DNA from 4 places in the Bacillus bruguierae genome. Region 2 is predicted to be linked to each of the others. Evidence: riboswitches for the same ligand, from Rfam matches in the RefSeq annotation. Region 2 holds a riboswitch; each other region holds the start of a gene.
The links. Region 2 has a riboswitch for thiamine pyrophosphate ahead of thiT (energy-coupled thiamine transporter ThiT). Riboswitches for the same ligand answer to the same signal wherever they lie in the genome.
Positions count from the first base shown of each region.

Region 1: linked by a shared signal. The riboswitch ahead of tenA (thiaminase II) and the one ahead of thiT (energy-coupled thiamine transporter ThiT) in region 2 are both predicted to bind thiamine pyrophosphate.
Region 3: linked by a shared signal. The riboswitch ahead of thiM (hydroxyethylthiazole kinase) and the one ahead of thiT (energy-coupled thiamine transporter ThiT) in region 2 are both predicted to bind thiamine pyrophosphate.
Region 4: linked by a shared signal. The riboswitch ahead of WAZ07_RS13630 (MTH1187 family thiamine-binding protein) and the one ahead of thiT (energy-coupled thiamine transporter ThiT) in region 2 are both predicted to bind thiamine pyrophosphate.

Region 1 covers NZ_JBAWSX010000027.1:5,879-9,237, forward strand. Annotated here, with positions in the region: gene WAZ07_RS25060 (SH3 domain-containing protein) at 1-668, opposite strand, end outside; TPP riboswitch at 1,267-1,375, shown strand; TPP riboswitch at 1,435-1,535, shown strand; gene tenA (thiaminase II) at 1,621-2,316, shown strand; gene tenI (thiazole tautomerase TenI) at 2,372-3,001, shown strand; gene thiO (glycine oxidase ThiO) at 2,985-3,359, shown strand, end outside.
Region 2 covers NZ_JBAWSX010000012.1:86,303-89,661, reverse strand. Annotated here, with positions in the region: gene feoB (ferrous iron transport protein B) at 1-1,392, opposite strand, end outside; gene WAZ07_RS18530 (FeoA family protein) at 1,389-1,616, opposite strand; TPP riboswitch at 1,821-1,922, shown strand; gene thiT (energy-coupled thiamine transporter ThiT) at 2,009-2,578, shown strand; gene WAZ07_RS18520 (helix-turn-helix transcriptional regulator) at 2,749-3,359, opposite strand, start outside.
Region 3 covers NZ_JBAWSX010000007.1:118,862-122,220, forward strand. Annotated here, with positions in the region: gene thiE (thiamine phosphate synthase) at 1-303, opposite strand, end outside; gene thiM (hydroxyethylthiazole kinase) at 319-1,128, opposite strand; TPP riboswitch at 1,200-1,309, opposite strand; gene WAZ07_RS13650 (DNA topoisomerase III) at 1,780-3,359, shown strand, end outside.
Region 4 covers NZ_JBAWSX010000007.1:114,409-117,767, forward strand. Annotated here, with positions in the region: gene WAZ07_RS13620 (ABC transporter substrate-binding protein) at 1-540, opposite strand, end outside; gene WAZ07_RS13625 (ABC transporter permease) at 537-1,337, opposite strand; gene WAZ07_RS13630 (MTH1187 family thiamine-binding protein) at 1,285-1,605, opposite strand; TPP riboswitch at 1,702-1,804, opposite strand; cyclic di-GMP riboswitch class I at 2,163-2,249, opposite strand; gene WAZ07_RS13635 (anaerobic C4-dicarboxylate transporter) at 2,675-3,359, shown strand, end outside.

The sequences.
Region 1 (3,359 bases), on a different contig from region 2:
ATTTTATACCATGTTCCCATATTTTCAACGACTTGTATTTGTGTCCCATTGGTTAAAGAACCGATAATAGCTGTATTTGTTCCTGCTCCGCTACGTACTTTTAATGTCGGAGTGGCAACATAGTAAGAACTTCCACCTTGCACAGTAATTCCTTTAACTAATGGCTGATCGGCGTTAGATAAAAATTCTTTCTTTACATAGCCGCTTGTTCCATTTTGTATAACTTTATACCATCCCTCTTGTTCTTCTTGAACAGTAACAAATTTTCCATTTGGTAATACAGTAACAATTTCAGATTGTGTATTTGGTTCAGAGCGAACGTTTACTGCATCCGCATTTACGATATATTGATTTCCACTATCGTGTGGTTTTGTTAAAGAAATTGCTTCTTTTTTTACATAGCCAGTTTTATTGTGAACGTGAACTTTATACCATTCATTTGTTGTTTCAAGAATTGTAATGGGAGTGCCACGCGTAATGCTGTCAATAACATAATCTGTCCCATTAGGACTATTGTACATTTGTAATGTTTTCGTTTTTACATAACCAATTTTTGTTTTTGATGTTTGCTCTGCTGTTACGGTATGTATATTAGATTCTGCTATAGAGGGGAGCATAGAAGCAACTGCTACAGTAGTTGCTGTTATTGTTGCGACTTTTAAATTCATATATTCATAGACCTCCTTATGTAATCAATTATTATGATTAAAATCATAATGTAAAGATATTGAGTTTGTAATATATTCGTTGATTAAAAACAAATGAATGCTTTTTCTCTATATATACAAGTTAAAAAATTGACATAAACACTCCTTTCTTTTTAGGGAGAGCATTTGGCCGTGCATAGAAACGGTCAGGGCCTTTTCCTACTACACGCAAGGTAGAAGACAAAAGGATAAAGCAAGTAGCGGTCATGTTATATTCTGCATAGTAGCGACTTATATGTCGGAAAATTTAAATGGATATAGATTATAAAGCTATATAATAAAAGGATAGCAGATTTATAGCTGTTATGGAAATAGATAGAAGAAATTCGTTTTTTTCTGAACTTACAATATGTTTTTATAATGTTTTATTTTGTTTAAACGATTAGTGTTTCACTTTATCCCACATTAACGGGCAGTAAGATCCCCACCTCAAGATTCAGAGAGAAACAAAGAAGATAGGTGGGGGATGAAGAAAACCCCCACTGACGGAAGTTTCACTTCATAAATGAAAAGAGTTGCCGATGAGATATGGCGATGGTATACTGACTATGTTAAATGAATATAATGCTAGGGGAGCTAGTGTTGCTAGCTGAGAGTAAGACCTATAGTCTTTGACCCTTGAACCTGATCTAGATGATGCTAGCGTAGGGAAGCAACTTGGACGATATAAATAACGTCCCCGTTTCTTTATGCATAGAAACGGGGATTTTTTATTGAAAATTTTATAGAACACCACTAGGGGTGCTTAAAAGCTGAGAGAGGTAAAAACCTTAACCCTTATGACCTGATCTAGGTGATGCTAGCGTAGGGAAGTGGAAACAACAAATGAGGTTTTCTTTTGTTTGCTGTGGCCACTTCTTATATAGAAGTGGTTTTTTATTTGGGAATATATATACAGGAAGGGGAAACTGAGATGACATTTTGTGAAAGACTATTTGAAAAAGTGCAACCTGTTTGGGAAAAAAGTCATAATCATCCATTTGTAACAGGTATGGGAGATGGAACGTTAGAGAAAGATAGATTTCAACATTATATTGTTCAAGATTATTTGTATTTGTTAGATTATGCAAAGTTATATGCAATCGGTGTTGTAAAAGCAACAAATCCAAAAGTGATGGCGAAGTTTGCTAAACAAATTGATGGCATTTTAAATGGGGAAATGACGATTCATAAACAATATGCAAAACGTTTAGGAATTTCTGTTGAAGACATGGAATTAGCAAAGCCGTCTGCTATGAATCTAGCATATACAAACTATATGATGTCCGTCTCACAAAACGGTACACTTGCTGAGTTAATTGCAGCATTGCTTCCATGTATGTGGAGTTATTGGGAGATTGGAAAGCGTTTGAATGCTATTTCAGGAGCACGTGATCATGAATTTTTTGGCGAGTGGATTCGAGGATACAGCTCTGAAGAATATGGGGATCTTTGTATATGGTTAATTGATTTATTTAATGAAATTACAATTGGGAAAACAGAAGAAGAACTAAATCGTTTAGAAGAAATCTTCTTATATTCCAGTCGGTTTGAATACTTATTTTGGGATATGGCATATCGTAAGGAGATGTGGGGTTTTGAGGAGCAAGAACATACTACAATTTCGTAACGTTTCTTTTCGACAAACGAATTGTTTGAAAACATTTTAAAGTAGGCGAATGGATATGAAAGCTGAGCTTCACGTTATATCAAATGGTCGTATGTCATTTGAAGAGTTAGCACATATAGCAACTGATATTGAAAGTGAAATAGATTATTTGCACATTCGTGAGCGAGAGAAAAGTACGAAAGAGTTATATGAAGGTGTGGAAAAGCTCTTATATAAGGGATTTCCTTCTTCTAAACTTGTCATCAATGATCGGATTGATATTGCAATTTTATTCAATATTAGACGTGTCCAACTTGGACATCGCAGCGTGGATGTAAAGCTTGTTAAAGAAAAATTTTCTTATTTACATGTTGGTTACTCCGTGCATTCATTTGAAGAAGCTGTATCTGCTTTTCAAAGTGGTGCAGATTCTCTTCTGTATGGGCATTTGTTTCAAACAAACTCCAAAAAGGGAGTTCCGCCAAGAGGATTAGCAGGGATTACGGAAATGGCAAACCGTTTAACAATTCCAATTACCGCTATTGGAGGGATTACTCCTAATCATACAGCAGAGGTACTCGGCACTGGGGCTACTGGCATTGCAATTATGTCCGGAATTTTAAGTGCCGTAAAACCGAATGAACAGGCAAAGTTATATAAGGAAACGATACGAAAGTGGGCGAGAAATCATGAAAAAAATATATGATGTTGCCATCGTTGGCGGCGGTGTAATCGGAAGTTCGGTTGCACATTTCCTTGCTGAAAGAGGTTATAAAGTTGCCATCATTGAAAAACAAAAGATTGCTTCTGAAGCCTCTAAAGCAGCAGCCGGATTATTAGGTGTACAGGCGGAATGGGATGAATACGATCCGCTGTTTGAGTTAGGCAGGAAAAGCCGCGCGATGTTTCCAAAACTTGCAAGTCTATTACGTGATAAAACCGGAATTGATATTGGATATGAAGAAAAAGGAATTTACCGCATCGCTCAAAATGAAGAAGAGAGTATACGGCTTCTTCATATTATGAAATGGCAGCAGCAAACAGGAGAAGAGTCTCATTTTATC
Region 2 (3,359 bases):
AAGTAATGCAAGGATAATACCAATAAGATATAAAGAAAATACAACAATCGCTTGACTATGTGGGAAAAAGACCCCTGCAAATAATGCATATACAGGTAAACGGGCTGAACATGACATAAACGGTGTCACTAAAATCGTAAGCAGCCTCTCTTTTTCCTGTTCAATCGTTCTCGCTGCCATAACGCCTGGTACATTACAGCCAAAACCGATAATCATAGGAATAAACGCTTTTCCGTTTAGTCCAAAAAACTCCATAATACGATCCATTACAACGGCAATACGCGCCATATATCCGGAATCTTCTAGCAATGAAATGAAGAAGAACAATGCGAAAATTTGCGGAACGAATACTAATACCGCACCAACACCTGCAATGATTCCATCTGTAATGAGTGCTCGAATGAAATCAGACGCACCAATATTCGTAAGTCCTGCTGTTACCCAATCCGTAAATGGACCGCCGACAAATGCATCAAATTGATCAGATAAAGGTGTTCCAATCCACGAAAACGTAACCTGAAAAATTAAAAACATGATTCCTAAAAAGATCGGAAGTCCCAAAATTTTATGCGTAATTAATTTATCAATTCTTTCCGAAAAAGGAATGCTTCCTTCTTTTTCTTGACGAATCACACTTGTTTTCAGCTTTTCAATATACGCTGCACGTACTCCGTATATGTGCTGCTCTAGCGTAACATCTAATTCTGCTTCTAATGCAGAGCGAATTGCTACAAGTTCATTATATACATGCGACTTGGCGAGTTCTTTCTCTACCACTTCGTTATTTCCTAAAAATTGCAGCGCAAGCCACCTTGCATGCTCATCATTTTCCTGCTGCAATTTATCCATAACTCGCTGGATTCCTGTCTCTACCGCTTTACCGTATGAAAGAATAAACGGTTTCTGCTCCGCCTTATCGCTTTCATGAAGAGTAGCTAATAATTCCTCGCAACCTTTCCCACTTCTTGCTATAACAGGAATAACTGTTACACCTAATATTTCAGCTAACTTCTTGACATCAATCGTAATCCCGCGTTGTTTTGCCACATCAATCATATTTAAACCGATAGAAAGTGGTTTTCCAAACTCTAATAATTGCAATGTTAAATGCATATTACGTTCAAATTGAGAGGAGTCTACAATATTTAACATATGGTGAAATTCTTCTGTTAATAAAAATTGCGTAACAACCCCTTCATCACGGGATACAGGATTTAAATCGTATATACCTGGTAAGTCTATTAACATTCCTTGCTTACCTTTTAACTTACCAACCTTTTTTTCTACCGTTACTCCGCTCCAGTTTCCAACATATTCATAAGAACCGGTAAGCGCATTAAACAATGATGTTTTTCCCGTATTCGGATTTCCTAGTAAAGCAACCTTGTTCACGCTAATTCCACCTTTATCATTTTCGCATCACAATGACGAATAGAAATTAATTGCCCACGACATTCTAATGTACACGGACCATTAAACATTGCCTTTTGTTTTACACAAAGCTCACACCCTTCAGAAAATCCAAATGAAGCCAAGCGGCGTTTTAATAATGTATCAAGAGATTGTAAATCTTTTACACGTACTTTTTCATCTATACTCATATCAACTAAGTTCATAAATTATTCCCCCAAAAGATAACGATAATTATTATCAAAAAAATTATATCATGTTTTTTTTGGTAAAGACTATACAATTCTATGTGAATTTATTACTATTTTCGTACAATTCCAGCGTTTTTATGTTACGAAACAAAGTTATGTACAATTTGTTTGCCATTCTTTTCTAACTTCATTACAATGAAACTAACAATCTAAGAATCTCGTTGTCACAGGGGGAGCCGCGTTGCTGAGAGGGAACATTTTGTTCCGACCCTTTGAACCTGTTAGTTAATGCTAACGTAGGAATTGTGCAGACGTATATACATAAGTAGTGTTTTACAATTTGTATATCTTCATCCCCCTATGATCATGATTCTTCTTTTGTAACTTGGATGTAGGGGGATTTTCACATGCGTAACACAAATTTACAAGCAATGATAGAGGCAGCGATTCTCGCAGCATTTGCATTAGTCATCGACATTTTGCCGCTCTCTATTAAACTTCCAACAGGCGGTTCTATCTCATTTGCTATGATTCCAATTTTTATTATTGCTTACCGTTGGGGATTTAAAGCAAGTTTCTTAAGTGGTCTCGTTTGGGGATTATTACAAATTGTCGCAGCGGATGCATCTATTTTTACGCCGGTGCAAGCGTTTATTGAGTACTTCGTCGCCTTTGCTTTTATTGGTTTTGCCGGCTTATTTCATGCACCAATTCAACAAGCAATTGTCAATAAACAAAAAGCAAAAGCAATCATGTATGTCATTATCGCTGCGTTTATTGGCAGCCTAGCTCGTTATTTTTGGCACTTCATTGCCGGCTTTATTTTCTTTGGACAATATGCACCAAAAGGACAATCGGCTGTTTTATATTCCTTTATCTTTAACGGTATTACAATGATTGGTTCTTTCGCATTATGTGCGGCTTTACTTGTCGCTTTATTTACAACAGCACCGCGCTTATTTACGAAACGCGCTTAAGCCTAGAAAAAAGAGCAATACAAACTATCGATTTACCTTATAATGTTATTGTATTTTATAAAACCCTAATTAAATAAGAGGTATAAATTTGCATAATAAGCCCTGCTGATTTTAGCCTTTTTAAGTTAGATCGCTTAATAGGACAAAACAAGGTAAAGTAAATGGCACATTTACTTTACCTTGTTTAAATACCGATAGATAGTTGCTTCTGATGCTTTTAAATGCTTAGCTACTTCACTTACGCCGCCTTTAAGTAAAAATACCCCTTTATCATTAAGTTTTTTTATCACTTCCATTTTTTCATCAGGAGACATTCTCTCAGGCGGAACTTTGCATTCTAATAAAACTCCTGTAATAAGTGATGAAAGAAGACTATCCAGATTTTCTTCTAAGTTCTCAGAAAGGTCTAATTCAAGATTAGGATGAACCTTCTCTTCCTCTTCATTCATGCTAGTATTACTCATAATTATACCGTCTAACCAGTCTCTTGCTTTTATCATATTACTAATATCAATGTTTACACACAGCATTCCAATTATGCTGTCGTTTTCATCTTTAATAAAATAACTTGACGAACGAAACGTTTGATTATTTTTTGAGTTTCCTTTGTAATTGGAAATAAAATGTCTATCTATATATTTCTTTTCTTGTATAAACTTTAAAGCTAAATCTGTTAAATGGCCACCAACTTTTCTTCCACTAAGGTGTCCGTTCACAGCTTCTATTATAGATTCGTCTGGATTCGTAACATCATGCAAAACAACTTCACAATTTTCTCCAA
Region 3 (3,359 bases), on a different contig from region 2:
ATTTTCATCATCTTGTCCAACATGAACACCATCGGCATCTAACGCTAGTGCTAACTCCACATCATCATTTACGATAAATGGAACATTGTATTCTTTGCACAAAGATTGCAACTGTCTTGCAAATGCATATCGGTTTTCCCCTGTTAACGCTCCGTCACCTTTTTCACGATACTGAAAAAGTGTAACTCCGCCATCCAGTGCTTCTTTCATAACTTGTAATGGGTCTTTGCGGCAATTGTTACTGCCCATAATAAAATACACTTGTAGTAATTCAGACATGTGTTGTTTATCGATACGTGCCATTTCTCTCACCCCTCCTTAACGAACTTCTTCAACATTCCCATACTGTTCAACGTCTTCTGCAGTAACATTTGCTAACTGATTCAAAAGTTCAATTTGGAAACTTCCCGGCCCTTGTTCAACTGTTTTACTTGCGACAATTTCTGCCGCTACACCGTAAAATGTTACCGCCGCAACTGCTGCTTTTACATAATCTTTTTCAACTGCGATAAATGCTCCGATAACAGATGTTAACAAACAACCCGTTCCTGTTACTTTTGTTAAAATAGGATGACCGTTACGAAGAATGAAAGTTCTTTCCCCATCTGTTATCACGTCTTCTTTTCCAGTAATAACAATAATTGTATTTAGCTGCTCTGCTGCTTGTTTCGCAACTGACACAACATCACCATTTCCTCCCCCTGCATCAACACCTTTAATCTCCCATTTCTCATCAATCACATTTGCTATTTCTGCGGCATTACCACGGATAATCGCTAGCTTTACTTCACTTGGAATATGCCTTGCCACTTCTGTTCGGTACGAAGTTGCCCCGGCACCGACAGGATCAAAGACAATTGGTACGTTGTGCATATTTGCTGACTTTCCAGCAATAAGCATCGCCTCTACTTCTTCTTGGCGAAGTGTTCCCATATTTAAAACGAGCGCTCCCGCAATACTTGCCATTTCAGCTACTTCTTCTTTCGCATATGCCATCACAGGTGATGCCCCTAATGCTAGTAATCCATTAGCAGTAAAGTTTGTCACCACCACATTTGTAATATTATGGACGAGCGGATTTCTTTCACGTACTGTTTCAATTACTTGTGCAATTTCTTTCATTTTCATATGTATCTCTCCTTTTTTATAACGGGAGATATAGCAAAAAAGACACTTTTGCGCATGCAAAGTGTCTTCATAATGTGCGTTCACACTCTCCCTACGCTGGCATTACCCAACAGGTTCAAATGGTCAACGACGGATTAGCCGTACTCTCAGTTTGCATCCGCAAACCCCCATGTGTTTTCTTATTCATCTACTTCCGTAGTCTACTCCGATTCTATTGAAATAACAAGTTCTTCTTAACTATGTAAATACAAACTGAAAAAAATAAAAAAACTCTTTTTTTAGGTGGGCGAGAGTTTCTGGCCATGTATAGAAGCGGTCATGGCCTATACATGCCACGAGCAACGTTTAAAACAAAGGGAGAAAGCGAGTGCTGGGTATATTTTATTTTCTTTGCTGAAATTTACATAAAGAAAAAACATAAAAACACCTTTCTTTTTAAGTGGATGAGAGCAACTAGCTATGTATAGAAGCGATCATGGCCTTTTTCTGCCTTTAAAACAAAAGGAGAAAGCAAGTGCAGGTCATTTCTAAAACTAATTCAAAATGTAATGCTTATATTTAATAACAACTGATTCAAATCTTTGGAATAACTGAATCTAAAAGGGATGTATGCTATAGTTAACTTACGGAAATTGAAAGGATGTTTGAAATATGGCAAAAAGTGTTGTAATTGCTGAGAAACCTTCTGTTGCACGTGATATTGCACGTGTATTGAAGTGCGATAAAAAGGGAAATGGTTACCTTGAAGGCAGTAAATATATTGTTACGTGGGCTTTAGGGCATCTCGTTACATTAGCAGATCCAGAAAGTTATGATGTAAAGTATAAAACGTGGAATTTAGAAGATCTTCCAATGCTGCCGGAACGTTTAAAATTAACAGTGATTAAACAAACCGGCAAGCAATTTAATGCTGTGAAAAGTCAACTGACTCGAAATGATGTAAATGAAATCATCGTAGCTACAGACGCAGGACGCGAAGGTGAATTAGTAGCTCGTTGGATTATTGATAAAGTTAGAGTTAATAAACCTATTAAACGTCTTTGGATTTCATCTGTTACCGATAAAGCAATCAAAGACGGCTTTGCAAATTTGAAGCCTGGTAAAGCATACGACAATTTATATGCTTCAGCTGTTGCACGTTCGGAAGCAGATTGGTATATCGGTCTTAACGCAACACGTGCATTAACTACAAGGTTCAATGCACAACTAAACTGCGGTCGTGTCCAAACACCTACTGTCGCGATCATCGCAAGTCGTGAGGACGAAATTAAAAACTTCAAAGCACAAACATACTACGGCATTGAAGCGCAAACAACAGATAGATTAAAACTAACTTGGCAAGATGCGAAAGGCAATAGCCGCAGCTTTGATAAAGAAAAAATTGATGTGATTGTGAAAAAACTAGGAAACCAAAATGCTACTGTAGTGGAAATTGAAAAAAAACCTAAGAAGTCGTTTGCTCCTGGTCTTTATGACTTAACAGAGCTACAACGTGATGCAAATAAAATTTTTGGCTATTCTGCAAAAGAAACGTTAAATATTATGCAGAAACTGTACGAACAGCACAAAGTATTAACATATCCGCGTACAGATTCACGTTATATCTCATCTGACATCGTTGGAACACTTTCAGAACGTCTAAAAGCTTGCGGAGTAGGTGAGTATCGTTCTTTAGCTAATAAAGTCTTAACGAAACCAATTAAAGTTTCCAAATCTTTTGTTGATGATAGTAAAGTAAGTGATCACCATGCCATCATTCCAACAGAAAGCTATGTAAACTTCTCTGCATTCACAGATAAAGAACGCAAAATTTACGACTTAGTTGTTAAACGTTTCTTAGCAGTTTTATTCCCTGCTTTCGAATATGAACAACTAACGTTACGTGCCAAGATCGGTGATGAAAACTTCGTCGCACGCGGCAAAACAATTGTGAATTCTGGCTGGAAAGAAGTTTATGAAAATCGCTTTGAAGATGACGATGCAGTAGATGATTTAAAAGAACAACTTTTACCTCGCATCGAAAAAGGCGATACATTAAATGTGAAACTAATTGCAGGAACGTCAGGTCAAACAAAGCCACCTGCACGCTTTAATGAAGCGACATTACTTTCAGCAATGGAAAACCCAACAAAGTATATGGGTACGCAAAACAAACAACTTGCAGACACATTAAAATCAACGGGCGGACTAGGTACAGTTGCGACCCGTGCTGACATTATTGATAAATTGTT
Region 4 (3,359 bases), on a different contig from region 2:
ATCACGGCCAATAGATTTAAAGAAATCTGTTTGTCCAAGTACAACCTTTTGCACTTTATTATAGTCTGCTTGATGCTTATCCATAATTGTTTTTAAAGTAGCTTCTTCAGCCGGTGCTCCCCAACCGCCATATCGTTTTCCTTCAAATGCTTTTGGAGATGTGATGTTATCCTTTTTTAAAGATGCAAATGCAGATGTATTATGTTGAATAACCGCACCAATTGATACAACTGGAATATCTTCAACCCTTGCTGTTGTTACGTTCTCTTGATAACTTACACCAAAATCAGCTTTTCCTGATGCAACCATTTGTTCAGCAGACGTATTTTCACCTGGCTGAATAATCTCTACATCTAACCCTTGTTTTTTATAGTAATCTTTCGTCTTTGCTACATATAAGCCAGTATGGTTTGTATTTGGAAACCAATCCAATACTACGGTTACTTTCTTCTCTTTACTCTCTTCTTTCTTCCCTGCTGAGCAGCCTGCAAATGTAAATAATAAAGAAGCTGCTAATAACGCTTTTAACCCTTTTTTCATTTCTCTCCATCCTTTCTGTAAACCCACGGTGCTGTTAGTCTTGCCATAAATTCAACAATAAAATACAAGAGTAGTGTCACACAGGCAATAACAGCAGCGATTCCAAACACACGAGCTGTTAAAAAAGATTTCGTCGCTCTTGTCAGCATAACGCCTAAACCTTCACTTGCCCCAAGCCATTCTCCAATAATAGCCCCCATTACGCTATATGTAACGGCAATTTTTAATCCTGAAAAAAAATATGGCAGTACTGCTGGAAACTTCACTTTTTGATAGACTTGCCACTTGCTTGCCCGCATTGTTTGCAGCAGCTTTAACATCGCTTTGTCTACCGTTTGAAAGCCTTCTAAAATACTAAGTGTAATCGGAAAGAAGCATATGAGAATCACAACCATTACTTTTGGCAGCATTCCGTAGCCAAACCAAATGATAAATAAAGGTGCTAGTACAACAATCGGAACTGTTTGTGAAATCACTAGTAACGGATTCATTAACACACGGAATAACGGAATCACATCCATAATAATTGCAATGCTCGTTCCAAGTATAATTGCAAAAAATAATCCTATGAACACTTCTTGCAAAGTCTGCATCGTATTTGGAAGTAACAAATCTTTCATTTCGATAAGTTCATGTACAATTGCAGAAGGCTTTGGCAAAATCCACGGTTCAATATGGAATATGGAAACAGCTCCTTCCCATATTGCGATGAGAAGGAACAGCCATATTGTTGTAATCGCTATGTTAGATCGCTTCTGTTTTTTCATATTCTTCACGATACTTCCACACTTTTTCATCAATCGTTACGCCTGTACTTGGACGATAGTGGATTTTAATAGAAGTAATTACTTCTTCTGCTCCATCATCTATGCAAGCTTGCTGCGCACGTTTAATAATGGCAAGAAGCTCGTCTAATTCTCCTTCCATCGTCGTTTCCATTGCCCCAACCTCATAGCGTACTCCAGATTTCTGAACAACTTCAATCGCTTTATCTACAACTGCATATACATCTTTATGCTTCGCTTGTGGTACAACTGAAAATGAAACTGTAACTTGCTGTGACACAATAAATTCCTCCTTAAATTTCGTATAAAAAGAAAAGGCTTTCCTGCCAAAAGCAGGAAAGCCTTATATACAAGTTATCATAGAATAACAATTGCTACGATTCTTGATACAACTCCCTACGCTGGCATTATCCAGATCAGGTTAAGGGTCGATGTCTTGTTACATCCTCTCAGCCATACCGGCTCCCCTGTTTCAATTCGTCTTCATTGTAGCACGGATTATTTTTATGAACAAACAAATTTATTTTTTCTTCTCAAAAATACTATCCTCAAGTTACTCTTCATGCATTTTGTACTCAACAATTGATGTAGAGAGGTGGAATTTGTATGTAGATGGATATGTTAATATCTCTTAATTTTGCATGAAAAGAAGTATCTATTCAGTTATTACTTCTCAGCTGGACTTCCAGTTATGATGATTACACTAGCTCTTGCAATTGATCAGCATCACACTACTATCCCATTTGTTGCTAGTAGTAGTATTCTTACTATTATTATCTTTACACATAAAAAAGAGATCAATGTCATAAAAAACATTGGCCTAACCAATCCTATCAGTCCGGTAACTGGCTAGCCTAGTCTCATTCGTCCTTAGCCCCTACAGCTTTGTGTCCTTATGTTTCCATAAGTTTGTCTTTCTCGATGAACGATATGAGAGTTTTATGAAAATTACACAATTCTCTGTCCACAGATTACAACCTCCAAATCAAATTAACCATTTATCCGTACATATAAATATAATATTCCAAAATAACCCTTTTGTAACATAATTTTAACAACTAGAGTAAATCATGTTTTTGATGTGTTATATAATGAAAAAAAAGCGATTTTTAGAGATTTATTATATATATCCATTTTAATTTTTCGACATAGAAGTCGCTGCTATGCAGAATACAATATGATTGCTACTTGGTTTCTATGCGCGGTTAGATGCTCTCGTTCCCTCCTAAAAAGAAAGTTTTTTTATGTCGGGTTCTTAACTTGTATATATATCACTCTACTTTCGAATCATTAAACAAGTTAAATTATTTGATAATAACAATTAATTATTATCTCGGAGGTGCTATACTATGTTCTGGCTACAGTTTATCATCTTATTACTCTGTATTTTCATCGGCGCACGCCTTGGAGGTGTTGGCCTTGGCGTAATGGGAGGCGTTGGGATGACAATCTTTGTCTTCTTCTTCCACTTACAACCAACCTCTCCCCCAATCGATGTTATGCTTATGATTTTAGCAGTTATTACAGCCGCTGGAGCCTTGCAGGCTGCTGGGGGGATGGACTATCTTGTTCATATTGCAGAAAAAGCGCTCCGCAAAAACCCGAAACGTATTACGTTCTTCGCCCCAATCGTCACTTATTTATTTACGCTTTGTGCAGGAACAGGACACGTTGCCTATTCAGTTCTTCCTGTCATTGCTGAAGTATCGCGTGAATCAGGAATTCGACCAGAGCGTCCAATGTCAATTGCTGTTATTGCATCGCAGCAAGCGATTACGGCAAGTCCAATTTCAGCAGCAACCGTTGCACTTCTCGCTATGCTTGCTGACTATAAGATTACATTATTAGATATTTTAAAAATTAGTATTCCATCTACCTTTATCGCTTGTATGTTAGCTGCTTTCGTCGTAAGCAAAATGGGGAAAGAGCTAAACGAAGATGAAGAATACTTAAAACGATTACAAGAAGGCATGATTCCAAAACTAGAAGAAAAGAAAGAGTTTACTGTCCCGAAAGGTGCAAAACTGTCTGTTA